DNA from 2 places in the Serratia sp. OS31 genome. Region 1 is predicted to be linked to the other one. Evidence: predicted binding sites of a transcription regulator. Region 1 holds the regulator's gene; the other holds the start of a gene.
What was found. The regulator PhoB, encoded in region 1, activates phosphate uptake and scavenging genes when phosphate is short. The targets are predictions, from matches to a motif close to CTGTCATAAAACTGNCNNAT.

Region 1 (8,456 bases):
ACATAATGACAAACAGCGTACCGACGTAGAACACCAGGATACGCCACGGCACCGAGTTGATGGCCTTGGGAATGGAGGTTTTCGGGTCTTTGGCTTCACCGGCGGTGATACCGATAATCTCGATGCCGCCGTAGGCGAACATCACCAACTGCAGCGACAGGATCATGCCGATAAAGCCGTTGCTGAAGAAGCCGCCGTTAGACCACAGGTTATGGATGCCGGTCGGCTGACCGCCGTTGCCAATCCCCCAGATGATGATACCGATACCGGCGGCAATCATGATGATGATGGTGGCCACTTTGAAGAAGGAGAACCAAAACTCCAGCTCGCCGAACACCTTCACGCTCATCAGGTTGATGGCGCCTATCACCAGCACCACGCTCAGTACCCAAATCCAGTGCGGCACCTCGGGGAACCACACCCCCATATAGATCCCGAAGGCGGTCACGTCGGCAATGGCGACGATCAGGATTTCAAAACAGTAAGTCCAGCCGGTAATGTACCCGGCCATAGGGCCCAGATAGTCCTGTGCATAGCGCGAGAACGAACTGGCCTGCGGGTTGTTGACCGACATCTCGCCCAGCGCACGCATGATGATAAAAGCGACGATGCCGCCAATCAGGTACGCCAGCAAAACGCTTGGCCCGGCCATTTTAATCGCGTCTGCCGAACCGTAGAACAGGCCGGTACCGATAGCCGAACCCAGGGCCATAAAACGAATGTGACGGGTGCTGAGACCGCGTTTTAGCTTATTGGGCGCGGGAGCGGTGGGTGACTGTTGTTGCATGAAAATAACCCGTGTTTTTTAAACGTAAAAAAGCCACGGACAAGTCCGTGGCCCAAAATTTAGCCGGGAATTTAGGAGTGCGCGGTCACTTCGGAACGCGTACAAACCCGGTCATAAATCGCGACCAGCACCAGCATCAACAGCGAAGGCGACAACCATGCCAGACCCTGTTCCGCCAGCGGCAGGTGATTGGTCCAATCCGGCAGCACTTGCTGGAAGGCGGACGCTTTCACCGCGTCAAGGATACCAAACAACAGGCTGACTAACATCACCGGCGCAATAATACGCGGCGCGCTGTTCCACCAACGCAGGGTGAAGCTCAGCACCACCAGCACGATGCACGGCGGGTAAATCGCGGTCAGCACCGGGATAGAGATCTGGATCAGATGGCTCAGGCCCAGGTTGGAAACCACCATCGAGAACAGCCCCAGAATAAACACCAGCGTCTTGTAGGAAAAAGGCAGATATTGGGCAAAGAACTCGGCGCAAGCGCAGGTCAGGCCAACCGCAGTCACCATACAGGCGATGAAAATCAGCGCTGCCAGGAAGAAGCTGCCCAGCCCACCGAAGGTGTTTTGCACATAAGCATGCAGGATCACCGCGCCGTTGGTCGCGTCAGGTACCAACACGCCACTGCCGGAGCCCAATTTAAACAGGCTCAGGTAAACCAGCGTCAGGCCCACACCGGCAATCAGCCCGGCCAGAATGGTGTAACGCGTCAGCAAACCGGCATCTTTGACGCCGCGGGAACGCGCGGCGTTAACGATAACGATGCCAAATACCAGCGCGCCCAGCGTATCCATAGTCAGATAGCCGTTGACGAAGCCGGAGGAGAAAGGAACGTTCTGATAAATGTCGGTCGCCGGGATAGGCGTGCCTGCCGGCCAAACCAGCGCGGCAATGCCGAGCGCGCCCAGCGCAACAATTTTCAGCGGTGCCAACACGTGGCCCACGGTATCGAGCAGACGGCCCGGATACAGCGAGATGCCGATCACCAGTGCGAAATACACCAGGCTGTAAATAAACAGCGGCATGGCGCCATCACCGGTCAGCGGTGCAATGCCCACTTCAAAGGAGACGGTCGCGGTACGCGGCGTGGCGAACAGCGGGCCTACGGCCAGATAGCAGACGGTAGCCAGCAACAGACCGGCGCGACGGCCAATCGGCGAGCTCAGGGCGTCAATACCGCCACCGACGCGCGCCAGGGCGATCACGGTCATCACCGGCAGACCGACGGCGGTGATCAGGAAGCCGACAGCTGCGGTCCAGACGTGCTCACCGGACTGTAAACCGACCATCGGCGGGAAAATGATATTCCCGGCGCCGACGAATAAGGCAAAGGTCATAAAACCCAATGCGATAATATCTTTTGACGTTAAACGATGACTCATACGATGTCGTGTTGCCTGTTCAAATGAAAAAAAATGCCCGATATGGAGGTAGCGTTAAGCCCCATCCGGTTGCCGGCTTGCCATTTCATCGCGAGACCAATAAGAGCAGAAAACGCATAACGTCCGGCGTTTTGTCCTTATTCGAAAGTGACCACTCATGATGATGGGCAGAGTTTTAGGAGTTATAAATGGAGGTTTAGTCCGACAACGGAGGCTAAGTTAAACGTTTATAGCGTTGAAAGGCAAGTCGCATGACAAAAAGCAGAGCTATCGACCAGATAATCTTTCGGCACCAGTCGATCATAGGGGCTATCAATAAATATACAATACATGATTTGTATCATTTTTGAGCAACGCATTCACAAAACGTGAAGCAGATAACTCATGACCGCGCGAAAACGCCAATAAACCACCAGTTTCCGCACGGTATGAACCGATTTTTTTGCCCTACCAAACCTGTTCGGCAATATTCACCACGCTTTGCAGCTTATTCCACTGCTGCTGCTCACTCAGGCTGTTACCCTCTTCGGTCGAAGCAAAACCGCACTGGGTGCTGAGGCAAAGCTGTCGACGATCGACAAACTGCGCCGCCTCTTTAAGCCGCTGTTTCACCTGCTCGGGATTTTCCAGTTCGCCGTTTTTGGTAGTAATCAGGCCCAGCACCACCTGCTGTTTGCCCGGTTTGATAAAACGCAGCGGTTCAAAACCCCCGGAACGCTCATTGTCGTACTCGAGGAAGAAGGCGTCGATATTCACCTGACCAAACAGGATCTCCGCCACAGGTTCATACCCGCCCTCGGAGATCCAGGTGGAACGGAAATTACCGCGGCAAACGTGCAACCCGATGATCAGATCCTCAGGTTTGTCGGCGATCGCCGCGTTCAGCACATCGGCATAAATCCGCGCCAGAAGATCGGGATCCTCTCCACGCTCGCGGATCTGCCGCCGTTGATCGTCAGAGCACAGGTAGGCCCAGACGGTGTCGTCAAGCTGCAGATAGCGGCAACCGGCATCATAAAATGCCTTGATCGCGTCGCGGTAGGTCTGTGCCAGATCGTCAAAATAGGCGTTCAGATCCGGATAAACCTGGCTGTCGATGGCCTTGCGCCCGCCGCGAAAATGCAGCACGCTCGGGCTGGGAATGGTCATCTTCGGCACCACATCACCGGCGATAGTCTTCAGAAAACGAAAGTCAGCTAGCATCGGATGTTGCGGGTTGAAGCCCAATTTGCCGACCACCTTAATGCTGCGCGCCCGCGTCTGTACGCCGTTAAACTGGATCCCCTGCTCCGCGTCATAACCTTCCACGCCGTCCAGCCCTTCCAAAAAGTCGAAGTGCCACCACGCCCGACGAAACTCCCCATCCGTCACGACCGCCAAACCGAGATCTTTCTGTTTTGCCACCGCCAGACGGATCTGTTGGTCTTCAACCTCCCGTAACTGAACGGCATCAATCTCGCCCTGCAGAAACTGTTGGCGAGCGGTTTTCAGCGCCGCAGGGCGTAACAAACTGCCGACAACGTCAGCGTGAAAGGCAGAATTGCAATCGCACATAATATAACTCCCGCTAGCCGGCAAAAGCTCGGGCCTTTACCTCAGTGATTTACAATGTGAACTATTACGTCGGGTTACAAAGTGGACTTCCAGACGTCTAGATGACTTATATTCAGCATGCTGTCACGTCGACTGCCGGGCGGCAATGGAAGAATTTTCACGGGAGATGAAAGAAATTCATGTTGGGCACCCAGGGTGCCCAGAGGCCAGTTTATTGCAGGCCCAGCGCCAGGCGGGTTTTCTGCAGAGTCTCTGGCGGCAGCGGCAGATAGCCGTCGTGATTGACCAGATTTTGCCCGGTATCCGACAGCACGCGATCGAGAAATGCCGCCGTCAGCGGTTCCAGTTGCTGGTTAGGCGCCTTATTGATGTAAATATACAGATAGCGCGACAACGGATAGCTGCCGTTGCGCACGTTGGCGTCATTGGGGGTGACGTAGTTTTCGCCGAATTCCGCCAACGGCAGCAGCCGCACGCCGCTGGCGCGAAAACCGATGCTGGCGTAGCCGATACTGTTCAACGAACCGGCCACCGCCTGCACCACCGAAGCCGACCCCGGCAGTTCATTGACGCGCGGCATGAAATCACCGCCACACAGCGCACGCAGCTTGAAATAACCGTAGGTGCCGGAGGCTGAATTACGTCCAAAACGTTGCAACGCACGCTGTTGCCAATCACCGGTCAGCCCCAGCTCCCCCCACCGGGTCAAAGGCTGGCTTTCGCCACAGCGCAGGGTCGCGGAGAAAATTCGGTCGAGCTGCTGCAGGTTAAGACCGCGCAGCGGATTGTCCTGATGCACCAGCACCACCAGCGCATCGACCGCGACCGGTACCGCCAACGGCGCATAACCGTAACGGTGCTCGAATGCAGAGACTTCCGCGGCCTTCATCGGCCGACTCATCGGGCCGAGCTGAGCGGCACCCGCCGCCAATGCGGTTGGCGCCGTCGAAGAACCGGCGGCCTGGATCTGCAGGTTAACGTTGGGATAATGCTGGCTGAAGTCCTGCGCCCACAGCGCCATCAGATTCGCCAGCGTATCGGAGCCGACGCTGGACAGGTTGCCGGACAGCATGCCATCCGGCTGCGCCAGCGCGCCTCGGCTTGCCAATAGCGCCAGGCAAAGCAACAGCCCTCGGGTGATTCGGATCATGCCAGCCTCTCGCGTTAATTTTTCACCGCATTCTCTGACAAAGCTGCGGGAACAATCAACCGGTTAGGCAAGGTAAAGATAAATCGGGTGCCGATGCCCTGCTCGCTGAGGATCTCCAGCCGCGCATCGTGGTGGCTGAGCGCATGCTTGACGATCGCCAACCCCAGCCCACTGCCGCCGGTCTGGCGTGAACGGGCTTTGTCGACGCGGTAGAAGCGTTCGGTCAAACGGGGAATATGTTCGGCCGCGATGCCCGGCCCATTATCACTGACCTGAAACTGCGCGCCGCTTGGCGTCTGCTGCCAGCTGACCTCAATATTAGTGCCTTTCGGCGTATGATTGACGGCGTTATACACCAGATTCGACACCGCACTGCGAAGTTGGTCATCGTTACCGAACACTTTCAACTGCTCATTCACCCGGAAGGTGATTTCGTGGTTGCCGCCGCTCAGCGATTGCGCCTCACGTTGTAACACCCGCAGCATCAGGGGGATATCAACCCGCTCGTTCATTTCAACGTTAGGCGCCGCCTCGATGCGCGACAGCGTCAGCAGTTGCTTGACCAGTCCGTCCATGCGGCGAGTCTGCTCCTGCATGGTGCCCAACGCCTTACCGCGCAGCGAACCATCCAGCTCTTCGTCGCTCATCATTTCCAGGTAACCCTGCAATACCGTTAGCGGCGTGCGCAGCTCGTGACTGACGTTAGCGAAGAAGTTGCGCCGAGCCCCTTCCAGTTGACGCATCTGGGTCACATCGCGGGCCACCATCAATAATTGCCCTTCAGAGTAGGGCATCACACGAAATTCGACGTAATGCTCGTTATTCAGCTGCAGCGTCAAGGGGCGGGAGAACTCCTGCTGTTGCAGATAGTGACTGAACTCCGGATAACGCAGCAGGTTAAGGATGTGCTGACCATTGTCTTCCGGCCAGCGGAAACCCAGCAAATGCTGCGCCAGCCCGTTGCACCAAAAGATATTGCCTTCGACGGTGGTCATCACCACCGCATCGGGCAGCGATTCCGCTCCGCTGCGGAAGCGTTTGATCAACAGCGCCAACTCACGGCGTCGACGGCGGTTCCGTTGCTGCATCTGATACAGACCGTAAAACAGCGGTTCCCAGCTCCAGCGACCCGGCGGCGGCGTCATGCTGCGGTCAACCCACAGCCAGTGGGAAAGTTTAAGTTGGTTGTAGAAATTCCATGCCAACGCCGCCAGCACGGAGGCCAGCAGCAACCAGGGCAGATAACCGAAAATCAGCCCCAGCAGTAAGGCAGGCAGGCAGAAAAGGGCCAGCTCCAGGGCCAGCCTCTTCCAGGATAGACGTTCTAACACGGCATATTCTCCAGCGCGGCGCGATCAGTAGCGCGTTGAGAATCGGTAGCCGGTGCCCCGAACGGTTTGAACCATTTTGTCATGACCACTGGTCTCTAACGCCTTACGGAGCCGACGGATGTGCACGTCAACGGTGCGGTCTTCCACATAAACGTTAGTGCCCCAGACGTGATTAAGCAACTGCTCACGGCTATAAACGCGTTCCGGATGGGTCATAAAGAAGTGCAACAGCTTGAACTCGGTCGGCCCCATATCCAGCGCTTGTTCATTAGCCATCACGCGGTGTGAGGAAGGGTCCAGGCTCAGCCCTTGCATTTCAATCACTTCTTCCACCGCCATCGGTGAAATACGGCGCATTACCGCCTTGATGCGCGCCACCAGCTCCTTCGGTGAGAAAGGTTTGGTGATGTAATCATCCGCCCCGACCTCCAGGCCGCGCACCCGGTCTTCTTCTTCACCGCGCGCGGTCAGCATCATCACCGGAATGTCACGGGTCAGGGCTTCACGCTTCATATGTTTAATAAACTGAATGCCGGATCCCCCGGGTAACATCCAGTCGAGCAACACTAAATCAGGGAACGGCTCAGACAGGCGCGTCACGGCGCTGTCATAATCCTCAGCTTCCAACGGTTGGTAACCATTCTGTTCCAACACAAAGCACACCATCTCACGGATCGGCGCTTCGTCTTCCACCACCAGTATGCGTCTTGCCATCGTCAATCCTGCCAATGTGTTAGCGATCACAGTTGATTGCGGGCGCCATTATGCGTCAGTTTTGTGACAGATTTATGAAATAAATAGCCATGAAAAAAACGGGCTGTTATGGGCAGTAAGCATAGCGGTTATTTCTAATCACACAGAAACATCATATTCCCTTTATAATCACCGCCATTACCCTATCGCCCCGGGAGTGTCATGCGCCTGATCCACACCTCTGACTGGCATCTTGGCCAGTACTTTTTCACCAAAAGCCGCGCCGCCGAGCATCAGGCCTTTCTGCGCTGGCTGATCGAACAGATCGAACAACACCAGGTGGACGCGCTGATCGTCGCCGGGGACCTGTTCGATACCGGCTCGCCGCCAAGCTACGCCCGCGAGCTGTATAACCGCTTCGTGGTGGAACTGCAGCGCACCGGCTGCCAGTTGGTGGTGTTGGGCGGCAATCACGACTCCGTGGCAACCTTAAATGAATCGCGCGAATTGCTTTCCTGCCTGAATACCACCGTGATCGCCAATGCACAGAGCGAAATCGAACAACAGGTGCTGGTACTGAATCAACGCGACGGCCAACCGGGCGCCATATTGTGCGCCATTCCTTTTCTGCGGCCGCGCGATCTGCTCACCAGCCGCGCCGGTGAGTCCGGGGTGCAAAAACAGCAGGCGCTGCAAGAGTCTATCGCCGACCACTATCACACGCTGTACCAGGCCGCCTGTGCGCGCCGTGATACGTTGGGCTTGCCGCTGCCCATCGTCGCTACCGGCCATCTGACCACCGTCGGCGTAACGACCTCCGATTCGGTGCGCGACATCTATATTGGTACGCTGGACGCCTTCCCCGCCCAGGCCTTCCCCCCGGCAGATTACATCGCGCTGGGGCATATTCATCGCGCGCAAAACGTCGCCAAATCTGAGCATATTCGCTACAGCGGCTCCCCTATCCCGCTCAGTTTTGACGAGCTGGGCAAGGCCAAAAGCGTGTTTATGGTGGATTTCGACGCGGGTGCCCTGCAGCAGGTCAGCGCATTGGAGATCCCAACCTTCCAGCCGATGCAGCTCATTAAGGGAGATTTGGCACAGATCGAGCAACAATTACGGCTGTTTGCCGATTATCAGGGTGAATTACCCGTATGGCTGGATATCGAAGTGGCGACCCAAGATTACCTTAGCGACATTCAGCGTCGCATTCAGCTGCTGGCCGATCAACTGCCGGTAGAGGTCGTGCTGCTGCGCCGCAGCAAGGAGCAGCGTCGCCAGGCCATTGAGAAGCAAGACAAGGAAACGCTCAACGAGCTGAGCGTCAACGAAGTCTTCGAGCGGCGGTTGGCGCAGGAACCTGAAATGGCCGAAGCACGCAAACAGCGAATGAGTCAGATGTTCCAACAGGTCGTCGAAGCCGTACGGCACCAGGATCAGGAGCCGAACCAATGAAAATTCTCAGCCTGAGATTAAAAAACCTGAATTCGCTGCAGGGGGAATGGAAGATAGACTTCACCGCCGAGCCCTTCGCCAGCAACGGATTATTT
Region 2 (8,456 bases), on a different contig from region 1:
CTTGAGCAAGCGTCTCGAAGATACCCAACGTTCGCGTGATGCCAACCTGCAGGTGGTGACCAACAAAGCCATCGACGTAAACGGCGTGCCGCTGCGTCAGTTGGACAGCATCATTACCAGCGGCGGCGAGAAGGCCTACTCCTCCATCCTGATCGGCACGCTGGATAACAACATGCTGACCATTCAGGTGACGCTGCCGGCGGATAACCAGCAGCAGGCGCAAAGTGAAGCCGAAGGCATCATCAAAACGCTGAAACTGAACAAGTAAACTTTTACTGACTCAGCCTATAGGGCGCAGTTCACACTGCTGCGCCCTACGCCAAAGCCTGTGCCAGCAGGGTGATCGGGTGTTCGCAGCGCTTGCTGGTCGACATCTCGATTTGCCATTTGCAGGTTTCGCAGTCCGTGACCACCAAATCGACCCCGCTCTCCTCAATCTGACGAAACAGCGATGCGCCAATCCCTTGCGAAGTCGCATAGTTCTCGGATTTAAAACCGTAGGTGCCGGCAATACCGCAACACTGCGAATCCAATACCACCAGCTCCAGCCCCGGTATCTGTCGCAGTAATTCCAGCGTATAGGCCGTCCAGCCCATTTTCTCCATGTGACAAGGCGTATGGTAGGCCACCCGCAACGGCGTGTGCTTCAGCGGCAACCTGCGCCCCTGATTGAGCAGGCGGTACAGATAGCGCGTCGCCAGCTCCACCCGTTCACGCACCGCCGAGGTGTCCACCTCCAGCAAATGCGGGTATTCGTCACGCAACGTAAAAGTACAGCTCGATGAAGTGGCCACAACAGGGATCCCGCGCTCCAACACCGCCTCATGCAGCGATTCGGCATTCACCCTGGCCTGTTTCTTGGCCTGGGTAATAAAGCCGTTGGCAATCAGCGGCACGCCGCAGCATTTTTCGCGCTTGAGCAACTGCACGCCGATATCCATCGCATTGAAAACTTTGATCAGGTCTTTACCCAGCTGTGGATGGTTGTAATTGACGAAGCAGCCGTGGAAAAAAGCCACCTGTTCAGCGTAACGCTGTTGGGCCTGCGCTTGCTGGCGGTACCAGCGGCGGAAGGTGCCAAACGAGTATTTCGGCAGTTCGCGACGGTGGTCAATTTTCAACGCCTTGTCCAACAGCGCGCGCACCGGCTTCAACCCGGTGGCAGCGTTGACGATCGGTGCAAACGGCGTCGACAGTGAGCCCATGATATCGGTATGACTGAGGATGGCGTCGCGCAGCGTCGGCTTGCTCTGGGCAAAGTCGGCACGCGCCCGCTGAATGATATCGCCAATTTTGACGTCGGACGGACAGGCCACCTCGCAGCGTTTACAGTTGGTGCAATACTTCAGCGCTTCGTCGTACAGCGCCGGATCTTTTAGCCGCAGGCGCTCACCGTCCGGTCCCGCCTGCTTGGGCCCGGGATAAAGCGGATTCACTTTGGCTACCGGGCAATAGGTGGTGCAGACGGTGCACTTGATGCAGTTTTCAAAACTGTTGTCTTTCTGCAGGCTCATGGCTGCTCCTCCTGTGCCACAATCTGTTGCGCGACATGCAATGCTCCCACCAGCGAAACACCTGCACCGCAGCCCTGCTGCAGCGGATCGTAGCCGCCGGTCACCGCCCCTATGGCGTACAGGTTACTCAAAGGCTCTCCCTGCCTTAGTGCTCGCAGCCGGTTATCGGTGCGCACGCCAAACTGCAAGTAGGGTTGTGGAGCAAACAGCTCACGACAACTCCAGTCTGCACGCTCCGCCTTACTGTCGACATCCAGTCCAAATACCGGTTCACGTATGCCGTCGAAGTCCGCCACTAGCCCATTACTGAAAAAACTGCCGCTGGCCAGTACCACCTGCTGCGCCACCAGCGGAATGTCGGTGTGATTGCGGGTATAGAGACCGGTAACACGCCCGGCTTCAATATCCGCCCGCAGCACGCTGTCCCCCGGCATAAAAACGCCGCCCAATTGCTGCAACCGCGCGCGCAGCGCCTGGTGCAACCGCATCCCGAGCACCGAAGGCGGCAGCGTCGGCAGCAGGCGAATCGGTTTGCCGACCGCGGCCTGCAGCGCCGCCAGTGGCCCGTCATCCTCCAGCCCCAGGCAGGCCGGCATGAATATCGCCTCGGCGTCCGCAGCCAACCGCCGAAGCTCATCCGCCATTGGCGTCAAGTTTTCCGGCAGATCCAAGACCCTGGCGATATTTACCGCCCGGAATTCACTGGGGTTGTTGCGCAGCCGATCCAGCGCCGGCAAGTGCATATCTGCCACCTCAGCCCGAACGCCCAGGCTCTGCGTCAGTGAACTGGCGGCCAACTGCGGCTGAAAATCCAAAAAGCCTTCAATGCCGATCACGGCTGTGTGCTGCCACGGCAGTTCGCCGTCCAACGGCGTAACGGGGATAGCTCGCGGGCTGAGCCAGGTAGCCCGGCGCGTGCCCAGCGGCGTGATGCGCAGATGATTGCGTTCGTTGTCGCCCTGCAGATCAAGCCCACAGCGCTGCAACAGTGAAGCGGCTGCACCCGACAGCGACGCCACCCGTTCGGTGCCGATCAACGCATAAGGATGCCGGGGCGCTTGTGTTGCCAACGCGGGCAACGCCGCCAATGGCTCTGTCACCGGGGTGCCGTCGGGCAACTGCGCCAGCAGATCAAGCGAGCCGGATGAAAAATAGAGTGCGCTCTGGCCAGAACTGACCACCGCACAACGCTTGCCCTGTTCCGCCAGCCGAATGGCGCAGGTCATTCCCGCCAGGCCACCGCCAATCACCACTACGTCAAATCGCATCATCGGCCTCCTGTTCCCCCCGGGCATCGAGCCCGCACAATCCCTGGTAAACCCAACTGGTAAATTCACTTTCGCGCAGCGCATCGCCCCAGGCGATGGGCCGGACGCCTTTCCAACGCTCGTTTAGGAAGTGCGATAGCTGGTCGATCGACTGCTGCGGGGTGGTGACGTTAAAGCGTGTCAGCAGCCCCGCGGCACGGCAGGCGCATAGCTCCCCCTGACAGGTGCCCATGCCAACGCGGGTACGGCGACGCAAATCGACCAGGTTATTGACGGTGAGGGAGTTAACCGCATAGCGCACCTCGCCGGCGGTCACCGCTTCGCATTCGCACACCAGGCTGTTGTCCAACCGATCCCCCGCCGGTACCCGGTTTGCACGGTCGCCGTGACGGTAAACCGCCGAGCCGCGAATGCTGGCGGGCAGGGAAACCACGCTGCGCACCGTTTCTTCCGCCGACTGACGAGAGCCCGGCAGCGCCTCCTGCGCGGTGGTGCAGGGGCTGTCTATCCTAAGCTTTTCGCACACTTTATCGGTCGCCCACTGCGCCATCAGCCGGTAGGTCATCAGCTTGCCGCCGGTGATGGTGATAAAGCCTTCCAGGCCATCGCGGCTGGCATGATCGAGCAGCACGATGCCACGACTGACGTTGCGCCCGCTGGGATCGTCGTCACTGGCGACCAGCGGGCGCACGCCGGCATAAGCACGCAGAATGCGAGTCTGTGCCAGTTCAGGTGCCAGCAACGCGCCCTCGCGGATCAGAATGTCCACTTCTTGCGGCGTCACCAGCATGTTATCGATCTGGTCATAGTCAATGTGGGTGGAGGTGGTGCCAATCAGCGAGATGGTGTCGCCCGGCACCAGAATATCAGCGTCCGCCGGCTTGCGGCAGCGGTTGATCACCATGTTGTTGATGCGATGGCCCAGGATCAGCAAAGCGCCCTTGGCCGGGAACATACGGATCCGCAGGTCGGCATATTCTGCAATCTGCTGACCCCAGATACCGGCGGCGTTGACCACCACTTCGGCGTGAATATCGTAACGGCGCGACGACTGATGGTCGAAAACACGCACTCCGGTAACGCGATCGCCCGTGCGCAATAAACCGACCACCTGGTGATAGGTGAGGATCTGCGCGCCGTGCTCACGGGCATCGAGCATATTGGCGGCGGTCAAACGAAAAGGATCGACGGTGCCGTCCGGCACGCGTACCGCGCCGATCAACGCCGGGTTGGCCGCGGGCTCCAGACGCAGTGCCTGTTGGGGATCAATCGCTTCGGCGTTGATACCGGCGCTGTGGCAGGAGACAATAAACTGCTGTTGGTATGCCAGTGAATCCTGCGGCAGGGTGATAAACAGCCCGTCGGTTCGCTCAATACAGTGATGCGCAATGCGCTTGAGGATGCGGTTCTCTTCTATGCATTCGCGTGCCGACTCGCCGTCGGTTACCGCATAACGCGCACCGCTGTGCAGCAGGCCGTGGTTACGCCCGGTCGCGCCGGTGGCGATATCATGACGCTCCAGCAGTATGCAACGCAGACCGCGGCGTGCGCAGTCACGAGCAATGCCCGCGCCGGTCGCGCCGCCGCCAATGATGATCACATCCGTTTCGTTTTCTGCTGAATGGCTGCTCATGACGCTCCCTCTGGATCCGTGGTTATTGCCCTATTGGGCCACAGTCATTGGGGTCTTTGTTTGATAAGGAACAATAACGAACTTAAAACGAAAGTAAAATGTCCACAAAAAACCACTAATGTGATCACAATCACGATTTTTAGGCGTTTTTCTATTTCATAACGTTAACGAATCGCTCAAAATCCGCCGGTGTTTCATAAAAGTGTAACATTTGCGCCATTCATCACAGCGACACCAGGCGGTTTTGACTAGGATGACGCTCGTTATGGAACAAAAAAACACCACATTCGATATCCGCTCAATCATCAAATGAACGTAAAAGATCATATTGATGTGATAACTAGATAAAGCCATCGGAGGCGCTCATGTTGAGTATTTTTAAGCCGGCAGCACACATTTCACGTGTGCCGGTCGACAAAGTCGACCCGCTGTACCGTAAATTGCGCTGGCAAATATTTATGGGGATTTTCTTCGGTTATGCCGCCTACTACCTGGTGCGCAAGAACTTCACCCTGGCCATGCCTTACCTGATTGACCAGGGCTTCAGCCGCGGTGACCTCGGTTTCGCGCTGTCCGGTATTTCCATCGCCTACCGTTTCTCCAAATTTATCATGGGGTCGGTTTCTGACCGCTCCAACCCACGCGTGTTCCTGCCCGCCGGCCTGATTTTGGCTGCCGCGGTCATGTTGTTCATGGGCTTCGTGCCATGGGCGACATCGAGCATCGCGGTCATGTTCGTGCTGCTGTTCCTGTGCGGTTGGTTCCAGGGCATGGGCTGGCCGCCTTGTGGCCGTACCATGGTACACTGGTGGTCACAGAAGGAACGCGGCGGTATCGTTTCGGTCTGGAACTGCGCCCATAACGTGGGTGGCGGTCTGCCACCGCTGCTGTTCTTGCTGGGCATGGCCTGGTTCAACGACTGGCACGCGGCGCTGTACATGCCGGCCTTCGGTGCCATTCTGGTAGCCCTGATCGCCTTTGCCCTGATGCGCGACACCCCGCAATCCTGCGGCCTGCCGCCGATTGAAGAATACAAAAACGATTATCCGGACGACTACACCGATAAAGCGGAAGAAGAGCTGACGGCCAAGCAGATCTTCATGCAGTACATCCTGCCGAACAAACTGCTGTGGTACATCGCCGTAGCCAACGTGTTCGTTTATCTGCTGCGTTACGGCATTCTGGACTGGTCACCGACCTACCTGAAAGAAGTGAAACACTTCGCGCTGGACAAGTCTTCCTGGGCTTACTTCCTGTACGAATATGCCGGTATTCCGGGCACCCTGCTGTGCGGCTGGATGTCGGACAAGGTGTTCAAAGGCAACCGCGGTGCCACCGGCGTGTTCTTCATGACGCTAGTGACCATTGCCACCGTCGTTTACTGGCTGAACCCGGTCGGTAATCCTGGCATTGATATGGCCTGTATGATCACCATCGGCTTCCTGATTTACGGCCCGGTCATGCTGATCGGCCTGCACGCACTGGAACTGGCGCCGAAGAAAGCCGCCGGCACCGCCGCAGGCTTCACCGGTCTGTTCGGTTACCTGGGCGGCTCTGTTGCAGCCAGCGCCATCGTCGGCTACACCGTTGACTACTTCGGTTGGGACGGCGGCTTTATGGTGATGATTGGCGGTAGCATCGGCGCGGTAGTGCTGCTGTTGCTGACCATGATGAGCGAGAAAAAACACCACGCGGAAATCGCTGCCAACAAACGCGGTTAAGCGTCATACAACTTTCGCATTATTTAAAGGCCGCCTTGCGGCCTTTTTACTACCCCTGCACCTACAACATGGAGAACAACAATATGCGGACTCAAGTCAAAGCCCTGCTGGCAGGGATTATCCTGGCCACCTCAATGGTCAGCGCTGCGCAAGCCGCCGACAAGGTGGTGATTGCCCACCGTGGCGCCAGCGGTTATCTGCCGGAACACACGCTGCCGGCAAAGGCCATGGCCTACGCGCAGGGTGCGGACTTCCTCGAACAAGATCTGGTGATGACCAAGGACAACGAGCTGGTGGTGTTGCATGACCACTACCTCGATCGCGTCACCGACGTAGCCGAACGTTTCCCGGACCGCGCGCGCAAAGACGGCCGTTATTACGCCATCGACTTTACGCTGCCTGAAATCAAGTCGCTGAAGTTCACCGAAGGTTTTGAGATCGAAAACGGCAAAAAGGTGCAGGGCTACCCGGGGCGTTTCCCGATGGGCAAATCCGACTTCCGCGTCCATACCTTCCAGGAAGAGATCGAATTTGTGCAGGGTTTGAATCATTCAACCGGCAAAAACATCGGTATTTACCCGGAAATCAAAGCGCCGTGGTTCCACAAGCAGGAAGGCAAAGACATTTCCAGCAAGGTGCTGGCGGTTCTGAAACAGTACGGCTACACCGGCAAGGGCGATAACGTTTATCTGCAATGTTTCGACGCCAACGAACTGAAGCGGATTAAGACCGAGCTGGAGCCGAAGATGGGCATGGATCTGAAGCTGATCCAACTGATCGCCTATAACAAATGGCAGGAAACCTATGAGCAGAAAGCCGACGGCAAATGGGTGGAATACGACTATGACTGGATGTTCAAACCGGGCGCGATGAAGCAGATCGCCCAGTATGCCGACGGTATCGGGCCGGACTACCACATGCTGGTGGTGGCGGAAAAATCCAAGCCGGGCAAGGTGGTCTTGACCGACATGGTGAAAGAAGCGCATGCCAACAAGCTGGCGGTGCACCCGTTCACCATCCGCGCCGATGCGCTGCCGAACTACGTGACCGACGTGAATCAGCTGTATGACGTGATTTACAACCAGGCAGGCGTGGATGGCGTATTCACCGACTTCCCTGACAAGGGCGTGCAATTCCTGCAAAAGCAGGGCCAGCACAAGTAACCATCAGGGCGCCGCAAGGCGCCCTGACTTATTGACAAAGGGGGGATAAAAGCGTGGTTTTTCCCCTTTGTGTTATCAGCCCAGAAACATTTTGCGCAGGTAATGCGGCACCGCGTCGTCGACGTTGGAGCCTATGACTTCCAGCTCAGGCAGTTTATCTTTCAGGCGCTGATGCGCGTCGCGCATGATGCAGCCTTTGCCGGCCATCGACAGCATTTCCAGGTCGTTCATGCCGTCGCCGAAGGCAATGCACTCTTTCAGCGTATAGCCGATGATCTTGGCTACTTCTTCCAGCGCATGCCCTTTTGACACGCCACCCGCCATCACTTCCAGACAGGTTGGGAACGAGAAGCTGACGTTAACCCGATCGCCCCAGCGCGCATTGATGGCATCTTCCAGCGGCAGCAGCTTTTCGTGATCGTCGCAGGTGAAGTACACCTTGCACACGCCGTCGGTTTCCAACAGGCCCGGTTCGAACAACTGGTACTGGAAAATGGATTCCTGGAAAAACTCTTTCTGTTCAGGGCTTTCGCGGTTGATGTACCAGTCGTCGTTGCGGTAGACGTTGGTGGTGATATCGGCATCGTTATGCAGCATGCCGTAAAGATCGCGGGCAATGTCTTCGGCCAGGTTATGGCTGAAAATCAGCTCACCGTCGGTGTTGTGCACGCGAGCGCCGTTGGAAGTGATCATAAAGGCGCTGATGTCGAGGTTATCGCGGATCTGCGCAACGTCGATATGGTGACGCCCGGTAGCAAAAACAAAATGAACGCCGCGCTGGGTCAGCAGCTTCAAGGTCTCTTTGGCGTACGGTGACAAGGTGTGGTCAGGTGACAGCAGCGTGCCATCTAAATCGGAAGCGACGACGTGATACATAGCGGTATGTTCTAACCTCTGATGGAGTGGTCGGCGGTTGGGGTACCACCTAAGTGTTGAGCAAAGAAACGCAGGATTGCGTTCAATGCTTCGGCGCGCATCGCGTCCCGCTCAAACAGGATCTCATGCCGTGCGCCTTCGATAACCTGCGGTTTTCCCCCTTCGCAAGGGTGCCCCGCTTCTGACAATGCCTGACAAAAAGCCTGGTGAGAACGGTTGTCGACCACCCGATCCTCACCGGCCTGCAATAACAATAGCGGCGTAGTGATGTTAGCCGCCTG

Region 2: a site for PhoB is predicted at 4,607-4,626, ahead of glpT (glycerol-3-phosphate transporter). Genes of this name have one in related genera too.

The regions. Positions count from the first base shown of each region.
Region 1 covers NZ_JACJFQ010000004.1:78,095-86,550, reverse strand. Annotated here, with positions in the region: gene proY (proline-specific permease ProY) at 1-787, opposite strand, end outside; gene brnQ (branched-chain amino acid transport system II carrier protein) at 859-2,178, opposite strand; gene H5P17_RS05395 (cobalamin-independent methionine synthase II family protein) at 2,626-3,732, opposite strand; gene H5P17_RS05390 (PstS family phosphate ABC transporter substrate-binding protein) at 3,944-4,882, opposite strand; gene phoR (phosphate regulon sensor histidine kinase PhoR) at 4,897-6,213, opposite strand; gene phoB (phosphate response regulator transcription factor PhoB) at 6,238-6,927, opposite strand; gene sbcD (exonuclease subunit SbcD) at 7,129-8,361, shown strand; gene sbcC (exonuclease subunit SbcC) at 8,358-8,456, shown strand, end outside.
Region 2 covers NZ_JACJFQ010000009.1:94,082-102,537, reverse strand. Annotated here, with positions in the region: gene H5P17_RS10305 (DcrB family lipoprotein) at 1-268, shown strand, start outside; gene glpC (anaerobic glycerol-3-phosphate dehydrogenase subunit GlpC) at 315-1,514, opposite strand; gene glpB (glycerol-3-phosphate dehydrogenase subunit GlpB) at 1,511-2,782, opposite strand; gene glpA (anaerobic glycerol-3-phosphate dehydrogenase subunit A) at 2,772-4,415, opposite strand; gene glpT (glycerol-3-phosphate transporter) at 4,781-6,136, shown strand; gene glpQ (glycerophosphodiester phosphodiesterase) at 6,220-7,299, shown strand; gene yigL (sugar/pyridoxal phosphate phosphatase YigL) at 7,375-8,175, opposite strand; gene pldB (lysophospholipase L2) at 8,187-8,456, opposite strand, start outside.